Regions from separate parts of the Bradyrhizobium sp. UFLA05-109 genome, predicted to be linked through region 1. Evidence: predicted binding sites of a transcription regulator. Region 1 holds the regulator's gene; each other region holds the start of a gene.
The links. The regulator HrcA, encoded in region 1, represses chaperone genes, less so after heat shock. The targets are predictions, from matches to a motif close to GTTAGCACTCNCNNNNNGNGAGTGCTAAC.

Region 1 (4,341 bases):
AGGGCACCGACGGCGCCGCGCTGTCGAAGGACCTGTCGATCCCGCAGGCCGAGCTCATCATCCGCAAGGGCTTTCACAAGGACGTCGACAGCTACTCGGCTTTCCTGGAGGCCGACGGCAAGACATCGACTGGCCTCGCCGCCTACCTGAAGTCGCGCAAGATCAAGCGCGTGTTCGTCGCAGGGCTAGCGACCGATTTCTGCGTCGCCTGGACCGCGCTCGACGCGCGCAAGGCCGGCTTCGAGGTCTATGTGGTGGAAGACGCCTGCCGCGGCATCGACACGCAGGGCTCGCTGGCCAAGGCCTGGGCCGACATGGCCAAGGCCGGCGTGAAGCGGATCCAGTCTGCGGATATCGCAGCCACGGCGTAAGACCAGCAAGCTGTCATTCCGGGACAGCTCGGAGAGCCGAACCCGGAATGACGACACAGCTTTCAGAACACGGCTTACGCCGCGCCGTTCGACTCGTTGTTGTTGGCCGCCGCCGCGGCTTTCGCACCGCCCTTGGCAACGCCGACGAGAGCCGGGCGCAGCACGCGCTCGCCGATGGTGTAACCGGCCTGGACCACCTGAACCACGGTGCCCGACGGCACCGACGGATCGGGCACCTCGAACATCGCCTGCTGGAAATTCGGATCGAACTTCTGGCCCGAGGGGTCGAACTTCTTCACGCCGTGTTTTTCCAGCGCGTTGAGCAGCGAGCGCTCGGTGAGTTCCACGCCTTCGATCAGCGCGGTCAGGCCGGGATCGGCATTGGCACGTGCCTCGGCCGGCACCGCATCAAGCGCACGCTGGAGGTTGTCGGCGATATCGAGCACGTCGCGCGCAAAGCCGGTAATGCCGTACAGCCTGGCGTCGGCGACCTCCTTGGTGGTGCGCTTGCGCAGGTTTTCCATCTCGGCCAGCGTCCGCAGCATGCGGTCGCGCGCCTCAGCCGCTTCCTTCTGCAAGATCTCGACCGAACCGGGCTCCGGATCGTCGGGCATGATGTAGGGCTTCGACACCACGGGCTCGCCGGTCGGCGCAGTCGTGTCTTCGGGTTGCCGGTCTTGATCGGTCATCGGCTGCCTTCTCGAACTCGTCTCAAGGGATTTTTCTCGCCGGGATATCGTGCTTCGCAGCGCGAAAATCAAGCGCCCGTGATCAGGCGAAAACGGCCGTCAGCCCCCCAACAGGCGGCTGACGATGCGGGCGGCATAGTCCACGGTCGGGATCACGCGGGCATAATTCAGCCGCGTCGGCCCGATCACGCCCAAAACACCGACGATGTGCCCGGCGGCATCCCGATACGGCGAGATGATCGTCGAGGAGCCCGACAGCGAGAACAGCTTGTTCTCAGAGCCGATGAAGATGCGCACGCCCTCGGCGGTCTCGGCGCGCCCCAAGAGGTCGATCACGCCACGCTTGGTCTCGAGATCGTCGAACAGCAGCCGCACCCGCTCGAGATCCTCCAGCGCGTGCAGGTCTTCGAGCAGATTGGCGTGACCGCGCACGATGAGCTGCCGGTCCTCGTTCTCGCCACCCGACCAGCTCGCGATGCCGGCCGCGATCACCTTCTGGGTGAGCTGGTCGAGCTCGGCGCGGGCCTGCCCGAGCGCCGTTTCCAGCTCGAGCCGCGCCTCGGCGAGGGTCCGGCCGCGGATGCGTGCATTGAGGAAGTTGGAAGCCTCCGTCAGCGCCGAGGAGGGAACTCCAAGCGGTAGCGTCAGCACGCGGTTCTCGACCTGGCCGTCCTCGCCGACCAGAATCACCAGCGCCCGCTCGGGTTCCAGGCGGACGAATTCGATATGCTTCAGTCGCGCATTGGACTTCGGCGTCAACACCACGGCTGCGGCCCGGGTGAGGCCAGACAGCCGCGTCAGCGCCTCCTCCAGCGCCGCCTCGACCGATTGGGCGTGGCCGACATTGGTAAGCTGGCTCTGGATCGATTGTCGCTCGGCCTCGTTGAGTTCCCCGACCTGCATCAGCGCGTCGACGAAGAAGCGCAGGCCGAGTTCCGTCGGCAGCCGGCCGGCGGAGGTGTGCGGGGCGTAGATTAGGCCGAGCTGTTCCAGATCGGCCATGACGTTGCGCACCGAGGCCGGCGATAGCGGCAGCGCGATCAGGCGGGAGATATTGCGCGAGCCGACCGGCTCGCCGGTCGCCAGATAGCTCTCGACGATTTGACGAAAGATGTCGCGAGAGCGCTCGTTGAGCTGGGCGAGGCCCGCGCGCGGCGCGATCAGATGAATCGGATCGTGATGGGCCACAGACGGTAACTCCTCTCAGATGCACATAATTTGTCCATCCGGAGGGCCCGTGACAAGCGCGTCTTTGGCCAAATGGGGGCGACGTTCCGACGCCACGGGGGAAAAGCCCTTGCCGGGCCCCCTTCCCCCTCCTACAAGCACCGCGAACAGCCTTTTCCCTGCGAGTTTTGGAGGATTTCCCATGCGGCCAAGCCGCCGTGCGCCCGACGAATTGCGCCCCGTGACGCTGGAGCGCGGCGTGGTCAAATATGCGGAAGGCTCGTGCCTCGTAAAATTCGGCGACACCCATGTGCTGGTCACCGCTACGCTGGAAGACCGCCTGCCGCCATGGCTCAAGGGCCAGGGCCGCGGCTGGGTCACCGCCGAATACGGCATGCTCCCGCGCGCGACCTCGGAACGCACCCGTCGCGAGGCTTCCGCCGGCAAGCAGAGCGGCCGCACCGTGGAGATCCAGCGCCTGATCGGCCGCTCGCTTCGCACCATCGTCGATCTCGAAGCGCTCGGCGAGCGCCAGATCACGGTCGATTGCGACGTGCTCCAGGCCGACGGTGGCACGCGCACGGCCTCGATCACGGGGGCCTGGGTCGCGCTGGCCGACTGTGTCAACTGGATGAAGACGCGCAACATGATCAAGGCGAACGTGCTGCGCGACAACGTCGCCGCGATCTCCTGCGGCATCTATAACGGCACGGCGGTGCTCGACCTCGATTATGCCGAGGATTCCGAGGCCGAGACCGACGCCAATTTCGTCATGACGGGCGATGGCCGCATCATCGAGGTCCAGGGAACGGCGGAACGCGAGCCGTTCACGCAGGAGGAATTCCTGTCGCTGATGGCGCTGGCCCGCAAGGGTGTCGCGCGTCTCGTGGACTTGCAGAAAATGGCGGTGGCGTAGTCAATAGGCCATGCACCGGCGAATCACAGGCAAGCTCATCATCGCGACCCATAATCCCGGCAAGCTTGCCGAGATGCGGGAGCTGCTGGCGCCGCACGGCGTCGAGGCAGTCTCGGCCGGCGAGCTTGGCCTCGACGAGCCTGAAGAAACCGGCAACGACTTTCGCAGCAATGCCGCGATCAAGGCCATCGCCGCTGCGAAGGCCATGAGACTTCCGGCGTTCGCCGATGATTCCGGCATCGTGGTCGACGCGCTCGACGGCGCGCCGGGAATTTACAGTGCGCGCTGGGCGGGCTCCGACAAGGATTTTGCCGCGGCGATGGCGCAGATCGAGCGCCTGTTGAGGGAGCGCGGCGCCATCACGCCGGACCAGCGCAAAGCGCATTTCGTCTCCGCACTCTGCGTTGCCTGGCCCGATGATCATCTCGAGGAGGTCGAGGCGCGCGTCGACGGCACGCTGGTCTGGCCGCCGCGCGGCACCGCCGGCTTCGGCTACGACCCGATGTTCCTGCCCGACGGCCACACGCGCACCTTTGGCGAGATGGAAAGCATCGAGAAGCACGGCCTGCCGCCGTTGGGCCTTGGCCTGTCGCACCGTGCCCGCGCCTTCGTGAAACTTGCGGAGATCTGCCTTGAGCCGCGCTGACAGGGGCGCCTTCGGCGTCTACGTGCACTGGCCGTTCTGCCTGTCGAAGTGTCCCTATTGCGACTTCAACAGCCACGTCCGCCACGCCGCGATCGACGAGATGCGCTTTGCCCGCGCCTTCGCGCGCGAGATCGAGACCACGGCCAAGCGCGCGCCCGGCCGCGAGGTCACCTCGATCTTCCTCGGCGGCGGCACGCCATCCCTGATGCAGCCTGCGACCGTCGGCGCCGTGTTAGAGGCGATCGGCAAGCACTGGCGCGTCGCCGATGACGTCGAGGTCACGCTGGAAGCCAACCCGACCAGCGTCGAGGCCACGCGCTTTGCCGGCTATCGCGCCGCCGGCGTCAACCGCGTCTCGCTCGGTGTGCAGGCGCTCGACGATGTCTCGCTGAAGATGCTCGGGCGCCTGCACAGCGCGCGCGAGGCGCTCGATGCGGTTGCCATCGCGCGGCGTTCGTTCGAGCGCTACTCGTTCGACCTGATATATGCCCGCCCGGATCAGACTCCGGCGATGTGGGAGAATGAACTCCGCCGCGCCATCGATGAAGCCGC
Region 2 (4,341 bases), on a different contig from region 1:
AGCGTGACGTTCTCGAGCTTGATGCCGAGATCTTCCGAGATCGCCTGGCCGCCGGTCAGGATCGCGATGTCCTGCAGCATGGCCTTGCGGCGATCGCCGAAGCCCGGAGCCTTGACGGCCGCGACCTTCAGGCCGCCGCGCAGGCGGTTCACGACGAGGGTGGCGAGCGCCTCGCCCTCGACGTCCTCGGCGACGATGATCAGCGGCTTGCCGGTCTGCACCACGGCCTCGAGCAGCGGCAGCAGTTCGTTCAGCGAGGAGAGCTTCTTCTCGTTGATGAGGATGTAGGCGTCGTCCATCTCAACGCGCATCTTGTCGGCGTTGGTGACGAAGTAGGGCGAGATGTAGCCGCGGTCGAACTGCATGCCCTCGACGACGTCGAGCTCGGTCTCGAGCGACTTGGCTTCCTCGACGGTGATGACACCCTCGTTGCCGACCTTCTTCATGGCGTCGGAGAGGAACTTGCCGATCTCCTGGTCGCCGTTGGCCGAGATGGTGCCGACCTGGGCAATCTCCTCGTTCGAGGTGACCTTCTTGGAGTTCTTCTGGAGGTCCGCGACGACGGCGTCGACGGCGAGGTCGATACCGCGCTTGAGGTCCATCGGGTTCATGCCGGCGGCAACCGCCTTGGCGCCTTCACGGACGATCGCAGCCGCGAGCACGGTCGCGGTGGTGGTGCCGTCGCCGGCCGCGTCAGCGGACTTGGAGGCGACTTCGCGCACCATCTGGGCGCCCATGTTCTCGAACTTGTCGTCGAGCTCGATCTCCTTGGCGACCGTGACGCCGTCCTTGGTGATGCGGGGAGCGCCGAACGACTTGTCGAGGACGACGTTGCGGCCCTTCGGACCGAGCGTGACCTTCACGGCGTTGGCAAGGATCTCGACGCCGCGCAGCATGCGGTCGCGGGCGTCGACGCCGAATTTCACTTCTTTGGCTGACATATTGGTTTCCCTGAGTTGTCTTGGTCTCATCTCACCCTTGGCGAGGCGCCCGGCAGGCGCTCCTCAGGGTGAGCGGTGCGAGCGGTAGAGTTAGGCGGCCTTCTTCTTCGAAGCCGGAGCTTCGAGCACGCCCATGATGTCGCTTTCCTTCATGATCAACAGGTCCTGGCCGTCGATCTTGACCTCGGTGCCCGACCACTTGCCGAACAGCACGCGGTCGCCGACCTGGACGTCGATCGGGATCAGCTTGCCGCTCTCGTCGCGGCCACCGGGGCCGACGGCGATCACTTCGCCCTGGGAGGGCTTTTCCTTGGCCGTATCGGGAATGATGATGCCGCCAGCGGTCTTCTCTTCTGCGTCGATGCGCTTGACCACGACGCGGTCGTGAAGCGGACGGAATTTCATGCAGTCCTCCTAAGCATTTGCACGAGATGGAGATTTTTGGGTTGTTAGCAGTCGATGCCCGCGAGTGCTACGCAGGCGAAATGGAGATAGGACAGGTTTTTTACGGGAGCAAGGGCTTCTAGCAGAAAAATCAGCACTCAGAAGGCTCGCCTGCCAAAAACATTTTCCATCCTTAACCGGACCCAGCTATTAGCAGGCGTCGCGATCTGCTGCTAAAGCATTGAATTTCAACAACTTGTTAAACTTTTGGGCTTGAGATCGGTTGGCAGTGTGCGTCACATTTCTCTCATGTGAGCGCATCTCCACCGGGTGGCTCTTTAGGGCAGTCCGAGTAAGCCACCCCTTGAATATGCGCTCCTGCAAAGGAGGCTGGCATGGGCTTGCGGGTTGGGGGTGTTTCCGACGACTTCCGGAAACAGTTGCTGGGTTACGGGCTGACGACGGCGCAGATTCTTTACCGGATGCCGGATCATCCCTCGCTGCTCCAGACCTACATCTGGCAGAACTACGATCTGTTTCCGAAATTCCCGGCGCTGACGGATTTCCTCGCCTTCTGGGAGGAGAAGCTCGACGGTCCGCTCTATTCGGTGACGGTGGCGCATTCCAAGCTGATCAAGCCGGCTGAGCTGCGCGCGGTCGACGGCGTGTTCAGGCTGAACTGAGCGCGGCCGCGGAGTTGTAGTTTCCGCGGAGTTGTAGCGTGGGCAAAGCGAAGCGTGCTCACCACTTCTGTTGACGGGGTCACAGAAGTGGTGGGCACGTCGCTTGCGCTCCTTTGCCCACCCTACGATTTCCGAATTCTGTGCTAGCCTTTGTCTCCAGAACAAGAACGGGAGGAAGCAATGGCCAAGCGGAAGGTGACCTCGCGCAGCGCGGCGCAATCAGCGGTGAAGAAGAAGTGGCACGGCAACAAGGTCGCCGGGCGATCTTCAGCCCGCAAGGCCGTGAAGGCGAAAGCTCGCACCACACCTGCCAAAACGCGCATCCGGCCCAAGCAGAGCATCGCCGTCAGCCATCACCGCGAAGAGGATTTCAAAGCCGATGGCCTGCGCGCGTACGCGCATTATCGCGATCTCGGCATCGCAGCGGCAACACATGGTCTCGCGCAAGCCCACGTCATCCGCCTGCTGCCGCCGTGCAATCCGGCCGAGGTGTCGAAGCTCCACTACCACGACGTCGAATTCCAGATGGTCTACGTGCTCAAGGGCTGGGTGAAGACCTACATGGACGGCCAGGGCGAGACGCTGATGAAGCAGGGCAGTGCCTGGACCCAGCCGCCGAAGATCAAGCACATGATCCTCGATTATTCGGACGACGTGGAATTGCTGGAGATCATCCTGCCGGCGGAGTTCAAGACGGTGGAGATCACGGCGTAATTCTCGCGCCATTCCTGGGAGCGACACGTCCTTCCCGCTGTCATTCCGGGACGCGCGTAGCGCGAGCCCGGAATCCATTTCACTTCTTGCGTTGCTGTCAAATGGATTCCGGGCTCGCGACTTCGTCGCGCCCCGGAATGACGAGCGGAGAGAGACTAATTCAACACCCCCACGATCGCGCCGATCAAACACGTCGTCAGCGTCCCTGATACGATCGATTTCAGGCCGAGAGCGTTGATCTCCTCGCGCCGCTCCGGGGCCATGACGCCGAGGCCGCCGATCATGATGCCGAGGCTCGCGAAGTTGGCGAAGCCGCACATCGCATAGAGCATGATCAGGCGCGAGCGCGCATCGAGCGCATCGGGGGCGAGCTTCGAAAGATCGACATAGGCGATCAGCTCGTTGAGCACCGTCTTGGTGCCCATCAGGCTGCCGGCCGTGACGGCCTGATCCCATGGCAGCCCCATCAGCCAGCACACCGGCGCCATGACGAGTCCCAGCAGGCGTTGCAGCGAGATCGCCGCGCCGTCGATGTTCGGCAACAGCCCGAGCGCGGCATTGACGAGATAGACCAGCGCCACCAGCACGATCAGCATGGCGACGATGTTGAGCAACAGCTCGAGCCCGGCGGAGGTGCCCTTGACGATCGCATCCATCGTGCCGGAGGCGTGCATGTCGGGGTCTTCGAGCGAACCGCCGGTGAGGCGGTCGCAGGTCTCCGGCACCATGATCAGGCTGACCAGGATCGCGGCCGGCGCGCCGAGCACCGAGGCGATGACGAAATGCGCGGCCGCGTCCGGGATCAGCGGCGCAAGCAGCGTCGCATAGAGCACCAGCACCGTGCCGGCGATTCCGGCCATGCCGCCGGTCATCACCAGGAACAATTCGCTGCGCGTCATCTGCGCCAGATACGGCCGCACGAACAGCGGCGCTTCCACCATGCCGAGGAAGATATTTGCCGCGGTCGACAGCCCGACCGCGCCGCCGACCCCTAGCGTGCGCTCGAGCAGCCACGCCATGCCGCGCACGATCGGCGGCAGCACGCGCCAATAGAACAGCAGCGTCGTCAGCACGCTCATCACGAGCACGATCGGCAGCGCCTGGAAGGCGAGGATGAAATCGGCGCCGGGTGCCTTGAGGTCGAAAGGCAGGGGACCGCCGCCGACATAGCCGAACACGAACGACGTGCCGGCGCGCGAGGCCGCCGAGATCGCGCCGACCGCGTCATTGATGGCGCCGAAAGCATGCGCGACGAACGGCAGCTTGAGCAGGACGATCGCGGTGAGGAAGGTGACGACGAGGCCGATTCCAGCCTGGCGCAGCGAGACCGCGCGACGGTTTTCCGCCAGCGCCCAGGCGATCGCCAGCAATGCGAAAATGCCGAGTGCCGATTGCAGTCGCAGCATGATGTCCCCAATCCCGCAATGATTATGGCAGCCGGGCCGTTGCAAAGGCAATGCCGGGGCGCACTGGAGCCCGGCCGGTTGTTGACAAGACTACCGGCCTCAGTCACGCCACAGCGTCAACACCATCCGCGCGGGGCGCCAATAGCCTTGCCGAACAAGAGCAGCTTCAAGAGCAGCCAATGTCCGCGAACCCGCCGGTCAGCGCCGGCGAAC
Region 3 (4,341 bases), on a different contig from region 1:
TCCGTAACCCTACAGCATTTCGCTATCCGGAAAAGCCTGTGCATTCCTAATATGGTGGTTGGCGTACCATCCCGGCGGCCTGGAGCTGGTGTGCAAGCGCAGCAGGACCGAGTGCGGGCATGGTCATCAGCACCGCGGCCGCCGAGAAATGATCCTCGGACCTCGCCGCCAACCTGGGCCTCCTTCATCAGCAACTGGCCAACCAACCGCCATTGAGGAAGTGCTGGCGTTTCGGACAACTGCTTGCCGATTTTCCCGAAGTCATCGAAGCCTATCTCACCGCCGGCGATTGCGATTACCTCGTCAAGGTGGCGTCGAAGGCACCGCGGGCTACGAGTGCTTCCTGCGTGAAAAGGCATCCGCTACAGCAGGTCGTCATTCATACTTCAGCGCGCGGCTGGACCGCATTCTGCACCAACGCCACACCGCGATGAGCGAGCAGCCAGAAGCGGCCATTGAACCGGATTTCAGGATCGCGTCGCATTTTCGTTGGTTACGATCCACGCAATCCACCACGCCGCTGCAGTTCTGAGTATCACCTCAACGCGCGCTGAAGGTAAGGCCGGCGCGCTCCTCCAGACGCTTGCGCAACGCCGGGCCCATCAGCGCGCCCGGCGTCCAGATGCCACCCTCGCCCTCCACATCGCGCACGAGGCAGAGAGCGCTCTCCGTGATCATCTTGCTGGTCGAGCCGTAACCCGGATCTCGGTCGCCCAAGACGACCGCCTCGACGTGTCCGCCGTCCGGTAGCTCGCCCAGGAAGAGGATGTCGTAGAAGCCCTTCTCGCGCTCTTCCCGAGTGGGGCCGGCGCCGGGTTTGAGACCGCCGGTCCGGAACAGGGAAACCATCGTGACAAAGGTCTCCGTTGTCACGTGGGCGATTTCCCCAAATCCCGGCGCGACCATCATCTCGTCGTAAACGAAGTCGGTGCCGTAGGGATGACCCAAAAGGAAATTTGTGCGGTGCACGTTCTTGGTGTTGATCGGCGCCATTGGGAATGGCACGAGCCACACCCTAGTGCCGGGGTCGTATTCGGGGATGAGGCCCGACGGTTGAGACGGCCCGGTAAACCCGGGCGTCAACGCGAAGGGATCACTCAACAGACGGATCAGGGTCGGGTCGCGTGCCGCGGAGGCCAATGTCGCCTGAGCACTTGCCGCGGTGCCGCCAGATATGCTGCCTCTCACCTTGCGCAAGCGGGCCTTGACCCGCCGTGCAGAGCGTCCGAATTTCTCGCGCGCCTTCTCCTGCAACGTGAGCACGCCGAGATCGAACGGGATGGAATCGAAGCCGCAGGAGAAGACGATGCGCGCGCCGGTTCGTTTCGCCTCTTCGTGATGGGCGTCGATCATGCGCCGCATCCAAACCGGCTCGCCGCACAAATCAACATAGGCTGTTCCCGTGGCAGCGCAGGCCGCCACGAGCTCGGGGCCGTAGAGCTGATAAGGCCCGACCGTCGTGATGATTACGGCCGCACGCTCGCACATCGAACGCAGGCTGGCCGGCTCGGCGGCATCCGCCGTGACCAACGGCAAATCGTCCAGTGCGCCGATATCGGCGCGCACCTTCTGGAGCTTGTCGGTCGAGCGACCCGCGATCGCCCAGGATGGCGCATCGTCGCCGCGATAGGACGTCGCCAGATATTCGGCGATGAGGCGGCCGGTGTAGCCCGTCGCGCCATAAACGATGAGGTCGAAGTCCCGCTTCACGACGTTGATCCTCCTCGCGACCCCGCAGCGCAAACTTCAGATCTGTATGTAGTCGTACGCTTCGCGGCCACTGTCGTCAGGGGCCGTGCAACATGCGCTACCACACGGGGCGCTAACCCTGATTGGACCGGCCTTCCGTCGGCAGGATCGCACCGGCTTGCCTGGCGCACTCATTCGATAAGCAGAGCTGAGCCCAGGGTCCGCCGCTTCATTGAACCGTCCCCTCGGTAACGGAGGATACCACGTTCCCGCCCTTGAGTGCGCAACGTCCGGATGGGGTCAATCGCGTCGCTTTTGGCCCGGTTGCCGGATGTCTGCTTGCTCCCTGACCGCGGCGGGATAGCGGACATGCCAACCGCTGTTTGGGCCAACAGGCGACATGGGTCGAAACCCTTGCGCCCAAGTGTCACAGGCTTATGTGAGGAGCGGCGATCACTGGCTCATTGCGACGGCCAATCCAGCAACAATCACTAAAGAGGGAGGATCGCATGAAATTCCGTCCGCTTCACGACCGCCTCGTGGTCAAGCGCATCGAGGCCGAACAGAAGACCGCTGGGGGCATCATCATTCCCGACACGGCCAAGGAGAAGCCCTCCCAGGGCGAAGTGATCGCCATCGGCCCCGGCGGCCGCGACGAGAGCGGCAAGCTGATCCCGATCGACGTCCAGGTCGGCGACCGCGTGCTGTTCGGCAAGTGGTCGGGCACCGAGGTCAAGATCGACGGCCAGGAGCTGTTGATCATGAAGGAAAGCGACATCATGGGTGTTCTCACCGACGTCGCCGGCGCCAGGAAGGCGGCCTAACGCTGACCGCCGCAAATGCTCACCCCTGAGGAGCGCCTGCCTATGCTGCCTCGCAGGTGAGAGACGAATTTCAATTCGGGGAGGACAAATATGTCAGCTAAGGAAGTCAAATTAGGGGTCGATGCCCGCGACCGCATGCTCCGCGGTGTCGAGATCCTCGCCAATGCCGTGAAGGTCACGCTCGGTCCAAAGGGCCGCAACGTCGTCCTCGACAAGTCGTTCGGCGCGCCCCGCATCACCAAGGACGGCGTTGCCGTCGCCAAGGAGATCGAACTCGAGGACAAGTTCGAGAATATGGGCGCGCAGATGGTGCGGGAAGTGGCGTCGAAGGCGGCGGATGCCGCCGGCGATGGCACTACCACCGCGACCGTGCTCGCCGCCGCGATCGTCCGTGAAGGCGCCAAATCGGTTGCCGCCGGCATGAACCCGATGGACCTCAAGCGCGGTATCGACCTCGCGGTCGACGCCGTCGTTGCGGACCTCGAGAAGAACTCCAGGAAGGTCACCTCGAACGAGGAGATCGCCCAGGTCGGCACCATCTCCGCCAATGGCGATGCCGAAGTAGGCAAGTTTCTCGCCGATGCCATGAAGAAGGTCGGCAACGAGGGTGTCATCACCGTCGAGGAAGCCAAGTCACTCGAGACCGAGCTCGACGTCGTCGAGGGCATGCAGTTCGACCGCGGCTATATCTCGCCCTACTTCGTTACCAATGCCGACAAGATGCGCGCTGAAATGGAAGACGCCTACATCCTGATCAACGAGAAGAAGCTCTCCTCGTTGAACGAGATGTTGCCGCTGCTCGAGGCCGTGGTGCAGACCGGCAAGCCGCTGGTCATCGTGGCTGAAGATGTCGAAGGCGAGGCGCTCGCGACCCTCGTCGTGAACCGTCTGCGCGGCGGCCTGAAGGTCGCGGCCGTCAAGGCTCCGGGCTTCGGCGATCGCCGCAAGGCCATGCTCCAGGACATCGCGATCCTGACCGGCGGCCAGGCGATTTCGGAAGATCTCGGCATCAAGCTTGAGAACGTCACGCTCAACATGCTCGGCCACGCCAGGAAGGTGATGATCGACAAGGAGAACACCACGATCGTCAACGGCGCCGGCAAGAAGGCCGACATTGAGGCGCGCGTGGCCCAGATCAAGGCGCAGATCGAGGAGACCACCTCGGACTACGACCGTGAGAAGCTCCAGGAGCGTCTCGCCAAGCTCGCCGGCGGCGTCGCGGTGATCCGCGTCGGCGGCGCGACCGAGGTCGAGGTCAAGGAGCGCAAGGATCGCGTTGATGACGCAATGCATGCGACCCGCGCCGCGGTCGAGGAAGGCATTGTCCCGGGCGGCGGCGTCGCCCTGCTTCGTGCCTCCGTGCATCTCAAGGGTCTGCGCACCAAGAACGACGACCAGAAGACCGGCGTCGAGATCGTGCGCAAGGCGCTGTCCGCGCCGGCCCGCCAGATCGCGATCAACGCCGGTGAAGACGGCTCGGTGATCGTCGGCAAGATCCTGGAGAAGGATCAGTATTCGTTCGGCTTCGACAGCCAGACCGGCGAGTACGGTAATCTCGTCACCAAGGGCATCATCGACCCGACCAAGGTGGTTCGCGTCGCGATCCAGAACGCAGCCTCGGTCGCGGCGCTTCTAATTACCACCGAAGCCATGGTCGCCGAGCTGCCGAAGAAGGCCGGAGCCGGACCCGCCATGCCCCCGGGCGGCGGCATGGACTTCTGAATCCAACCGTTCGGCGCTCAAGAAAAAAGGGCCCAGCAGCGATGCCGGGCCTTCACGTTCTGCCTTGGAAGCGTATCGTTTCGATCGACCGAGGTCGCCTTCAGCG

Region 2: groES (co-chaperone GroES) is a predicted target of HrcA. The motif match lies at 1,390-1,418, and genes of this name have one in related genera.
Region 3: Q3C01_RS09415 (co-chaperone GroES) is a predicted target of HrcA. The motif match lies at 2,139-2,167, and genes of this name have one in related genera.

The regions. Positions count from the first base shown of each region.
Region 1 is NZ_JBBIAR010000007.1:79,493-83,833, forward strand. Features, by position in the region: gene pncA (bifunctional nicotinamidase/pyrazinamidase) at 1-371, shown strand, start outside; gene grpE (nucleotide exchange factor GrpE) at 446-1,060, opposite strand; gene hrcA (heat-inducible transcriptional repressor HrcA) at 1,160-2,248, opposite strand; gene rph (ribonuclease PH) at 2,430-3,143, shown strand; gene rdgB (RdgB/HAM1 family non-canonical purine NTP pyrophosphatase) at 3,154-3,789, shown strand; gene hemW (radical SAM family heme chaperone HemW) at 3,776-4,341, shown strand, end outside.
Region 2 is NZ_JBBIAR010000013.1:49-4,389, forward strand. Features, by position in the region: partial or broken gene groEL (chaperonin GroEL) at 1-941, opposite strand, end outside; gene groES (co-chaperone GroES) at 1,032-1,346, opposite strand; gene Q3C01_RS11565 (usg protein) at 1,721-2,008, shown strand; gene Q3C01_RS11570 (cupin domain-containing protein) at 2,189-2,722, shown strand; gene Q3C01_RS11575 (NupC/NupG family nucleoside CNT transporter) at 2,878-4,128, opposite strand; gene Q3C01_RS11580 (MFS transporter) at 4,308-4,341, shown strand, end outside.
Region 3 is NZ_JBBIAR010000010.1:75,750-80,090, forward strand. Features, by position in the region: gene Q3C01_RS09405 (Lrp/AsnC ligand binding domain-containing protein) at 213-434, shown strand; gene Q3C01_RS09410 (saccharopine dehydrogenase family protein) at 541-1,710, opposite strand; gene Q3C01_RS09415 (co-chaperone GroES) at 2,199-2,513, shown strand; gene groL (chaperonin GroEL) at 2,604-4,235, shown strand.